2 regions of the Spirosoma pulveris genome follow, and region 1 is predicted to be linked to the other one. Evidence: riboswitches for the same ligand, from Rfam matches in the RefSeq annotation. Region 1 holds a riboswitch; the other holds the start of a gene.
The links. Region 1 has a riboswitch for cobalamin ahead of metE (5-methyltetrahydropteroyltriglutamate--homocysteine S-methyltransferase). Riboswitches for the same ligand answer to the same signal wherever they lie in the genome.

Region 1 (2,396 bases):
GTCTTTTCTCCTTTCCTGAATTTTGCCCGATTGGCCCGTACGGCATCTATTTGAGGAAATGAGCCAATTGTAGTCGTAGGAAAAAGGGGCAGGTTGAGCCGGTTATGCTGTACGGCCTGACGCTCCGCAAAGTCACTCGTTCGCCGGGCGTCCTGCTCGCTCAGCTGACGCAGCCGTTGCTGTACCGCCGGTCGATTAATCTGGGCAGATGCCCGCCGGGTTTGCAACGCGGCCCGATTAGCCGCCAGCAAAGCAGCCGCCTGTGGATTTCCGGGTTCTTGGCTGAGCGTGGTGAGAACGACAACTTCGTCGAGTTTCTGGCGGGCAAAAGCCAGCCATTGGTTGAGTTCGAAAGGTAATCCGGCCTCAGTCGTCTCGGTCGACAAGTCGCATGGAACGTGCAGCAGGGAACAGGAGGGGGCAATCAGGATTCGGTCGACACCCAGCGCTGCTACGGCTTGCCGAATCATAGCCAGCGATTTCTCCAGATCGTTGATCCAGATGTTTCGGCCGTCCACCACACCCAGCGACAATTGGGTGGGGCGCTGGACAAAATCAGTAGTCAGGATGTCGCCTAGCTGGTTCGGACAACGGACCAGATCGAGGTGAAGTGCATCGACGGGTAACTGAAGGGCCAGATTCAGGTTGGCCCCATAGCACTCGAAGTAAGTCGCCAGGAGTAGTTTGAGATCAGGAAATTGTTGGCGCAATTGCCCGTAAACGGAAGCTATGGCTGCCTGCTGATGGATCGTCAAATCCAGTGAAAGGCAAGGCTCATCGAGTTGAATCCACTCGGCACCCTGCTGCTGCAATCGGGCAAGTATCTGTTCATAGACCGGCAGCAAGCGATCGAGCAATGTCAGGCGGTCGAAGCCCGATTCTTTTTCCTTGCCCAAAAGAAGGTAGGATACGGGGCCCAGCAAAACCGGCTTAGGTAGCATACCCAGCGTTTCCCGGGCTTCGTCGAACTCGGTGAAGATTTTGTCGGAGAGCAAAGAAAACGACTGATCTGCCGAAAACTCAGGGACGATGTAGTGGTAATTGGTATCGAACCACTTGGTCATCTCCATCGCTTTCAGGTCCAGCCCATCCTGCTGATAGCCGCGGGCCATGGCAAAGTAGAGCGCCAATGGGTTTGGCGCTGATTCATCGAGCAGGGGTTTGAACCGCTTCGGGATTGCCCCGACCGTCAGCGACATGTCGAGCACCTGATCGTAGAACGAAAAGTCATTGCAGGGGACGAGTGCAATGCCAGCCTGTTGCTGGGTCAGCCAGTTGGCCTGCCGTAGTTGACGGCCTGCTGCCTGAAGCTGCTGTGGGGTGATTTTTTTGGCCCAGAATTGTTCACAGGCCCGTTTGAGTTCGCGGTGGCTACCGATTCGTGGATAGCCGAGGTTGTGTGCGATCATGTTGTAAACGGATTAAATGATTGATCGCGTTCGATGCCGAACTCCATACGCCCACCACATAATCCAGAATTTACACAACACGACATACCACACCCAGCCTCGGGGAGAAGCCGGAATGAAGCAGTCAATCGTGATAAAACCCAATCGCGTGTGGGCGTAATCAGCAAAGCTAAAGGCAAGTCTCCTGGCTTGTGACGGTATTTGCCGTCCTTCTCATCCTATCGCAACCGGTTCGCCGGAGTGGGCGAACCGCTGAAGGACAATGGACATCGAGGGCAAACCCTTTTTAATAGTCACTGACAGTAGCAACGTCTGCTCGTGATTCTCACACGATTCCTTTTTCATTTCCTGAACCTCTCAGGAAAACCATTAGCTTGTTTGACGGAAAACAAAGAACGTTGACACAAAGTAACCGCATTGTCTGGCCAAAAACAAAGTAATACCCATCAGTCTTATGGTTAAAATAGAGTGACAAGCTTAAATGCGTCGGGCTATCAATAAGGCTTATAAGGTATCTTTTTTCGCTTTTCCAACAGGTACCGATACGCCAAACGCCCGTGGGTCGCTGGGGGGCAGGGTTTTACGTTTCTTGTTATCCTGAACGGGCGGAATGGGGTTGTTGGGCGTCTGGGCGGTCATGCCGCCACCCGACAGGGGCGTATCGACGCCCGGAATAGCTACCTGTTTTGGCGACGGACTTTGCTGAACAGGCGTTTGCTCTACTTTTTTCGATGAATCGCTCTGGGCGAAACAGGCGGAGCCGGACAGGCTAACAGCTAGAAGAAACAGGAATGTACGCATGGTAAAAGTTCATTAGTTGAGTAAGCCGACATGGCCCGAACTAACGGTCGTCAGCAACTATATCAACACGCTTTCATGCGTAAGGTTTTGGGTTCTTTTTACAATGCATCGACCCGCACAAAGGCATACCCTTTCCGCCGAAGCCCGGTCAGTAGTTCGTCCAGCCGGTCATAGAGTTTATCCGTT
Region 2 (2,396 bases), on a different contig from region 1:
GGGCCAGCGTGGATACCTATGCCGGGAAAGAAGTCGCTAAACTGACCGCTTCGTTTGCGGTGAAAGACCAGGATCTGCTATTTGATATTATTCAGGATGTAATCACAAAGCCAACTTTCGATCAGGGTGAGTTTGATAAGTACAAACAGCGGCAGTTGCTCCAGTTGACCCAGCAGAAAGAAAGTCCGCGGGCGGTGGTGGCGTCGTACCTCAATAAGTTCGTGTTCGAAGGTCATCCCTACGCTAACCCATTGACCGGGACGCCTAATTCGGTATCGGCGATTTCGGCAAACGATGTCCGGCAGTTCTATCAGAAAAACTTCACCACCGATCGGGCGGCCATTGCCATCGTGGGCGACTTCAACACGGCGGCTATGAAAAAACGCATCACCAACCTGTTTGGCACCTGGAAAACGGCTCCTGCTACATCGCCCGCGCTGATAGACCCGGTCGTTGCGTTTGACAAAAGCCGAGTGTTGCTGGTCAATAAAGATGATGCCCGTGAAACAACGTTTTTGATTGGTGGCAAAGGCATTACCCAGAACAACCCCGATTTTATACCGGTTACCGTTGTCAACACCATTTTGGGTGGTCGATTTACGTCCTGGCTGAATGATGCTCTGCGCGTTAATTCCGGGTTGACGTACGGTGCCAGCAGCCGTTTTGGCACATTCCGCAAGAGCGGCACTTTCGCCATTTCGACGTTTACAAAAGTGAGTACAACCACGCAGGCGATCGACATGGCGATACAGGTACTGGACAGTTTGCACCGGACGGGCATCGACGAGAAAACGCTTTCGTCGGCCAAAAACTACGTCAAAGCCGACTTCCCGCCGAGGTATGAGTCGGCTGCTGAACTGGCGAATCTGCTGACGGATATGTTTAGCCTGGGTTTCGATGAGTCGTTTATCAACAACTTCCAGAAGAACGTCGATGGACTCACGGTAGCCAAAACCCGGCAGATCATCGACCAGTATTTTCCTAAGGACAAGCTTCAGTTCGTGTTGATCGGCAAAGCTGAAACCATTCGCGACAAGGTGAAGAAATACGGAGCCATCACAGAAAAAGAAATTAAAGCCGAAGGTTTTTAACCGGAACGCTACCAACACAAAGGGGCACGGGCAACACATTGAATAGATTTCTTTGTGCTGCCCGTGCCCCTTTGTGTAAATAACCCTACCTTTGCTGTCGAGTTTTCGGTGCCTGATGCTGCTTCGTAGTGGCTTTCAAGGCTTAAAAGGGAAGTTGGTGCAACACCAGCGCTGTCCCCGCAACTGTAAGTCTTACCTAAAATCGATTCAATCTACATGGCCACTGCGCTGATCGTCAGCGTGGGAAGGTCCGAACCGATAAGACGAGCCAGGAGACCTGCCGAAGACCATCCGTTGTTCTGGTGTTCGGAGGAAACGCCCCAATCGCGTGCTGCCAGTCACTTTGGTGCGCTGGCGATTAGATGCACATTTTGTACAGGAAGATAGTGGGAAAGAAAGCCCTTTATTGGTGGCTGCTAATGCCGTTTGTCGGTCCGTTTATAGCATATAACGGTTATGGACAAACAGATTCGTCGGCCGTATCTTTATCGGCGGTGACCGTTCGGGCTATCGCACCCGAACGGTTTCTGGCGGGGCAGAAGCTCCAGCGGATCGACTCGGCCACGCTGCTTCAGTTTCGGTTTGGCTCACTAACCGATCTGCTGGCATTGAACACGCCAATCGCTTTTAAGAATTATGGGCCGGGCCAGTTGGCTACGGTGGCCTTTCGGGGTACGTCGGCCAGTCATACGGCGGTGCTCTGGAATGGGATCAACATCAACCAGCCAAATCTGGGCCTGACCGATTTCTCGACCCTTCCCGTGGCGGGTTTCGACCGGCTATCGGTGCAGTACGGCTCATCGGCGAGTGCGGTTGGCTCCGATGCCGTGGGAGGAAGCATTCTGCTGGGGAGTAGTCCCGTCTGGCAACCCGGCATTCGGGTAACGATTGGGCAGCAACTGGCCAGTTTTCAAAATAATAACACACAGGTTGGTGTTCGCTACAGTACCGGACTGGGGCCGACCTGGAAGCTATCGGGCAAGACATTTGCTTACCGAAACCAGTTCAACAACGTCTATCCGTACACCGAACGCCGGAACTACTTCATGGAGCAGTCGACAACGGCGCAGCGGGGCCTTGTTCAGGATTTGTACTTTCTGCATAAAAGCGGCCGGCAGGTATCCGTCAATGCCTGGATTACGGACAATGATCTGGTACTGGCACCAAAGGACCCTGTTGCGCGGGAACGCACCCGGACGCAATCGGCACGATTCCTGACTACCTACGAAACCAACCACCTTACCCTGCGCCTGGGCTGGATTCACGATGCGCTCGACTACGGCAAAGGAGACTTCCTCTCTCCCG

Region 2: it holds a riboswitch for cobalamin, as region 1 does, so the genes downstream of both, ACYVJM_RS25580 (TonB-dependent receptor plug domain-containing protein) here and metE (5-methyltetrahydropteroyltriglutamate--homocysteine S-methyltransferase) in region 1, are expected to answer to the same signal.

What each region holds. Positions count from the first base shown of each region.
Region 1 covers NZ_BAAGTO010000003.1:173,586-175,981, forward strand. Annotated here, with positions in the region: gene metE (5-methyltetrahydropteroyltriglutamate--homocysteine S-methyltransferase) at 1-1,409, opposite strand, end outside; cobalamin riboswitch at 1,567-1,795, opposite strand; gene ACYVJM_RS13525 (hypothetical protein) at 1,914-2,210, opposite strand; gene ACYVJM_RS13530 (glycoside hydrolase family 9 protein) at 2,309-2,396, opposite strand, start outside.
Region 2 covers NZ_BAAGTO010000010.1:105,840-108,235, reverse strand. Annotated here, with positions in the region: gene ACYVJM_RS25585 (M16 family metallopeptidase) at 1-1,091, shown strand, start outside; cobalamin riboswitch at 1,181-1,390, shown strand; gene ACYVJM_RS25580 (TonB-dependent receptor plug domain-containing protein) at 1,454-2,396, shown strand, end outside.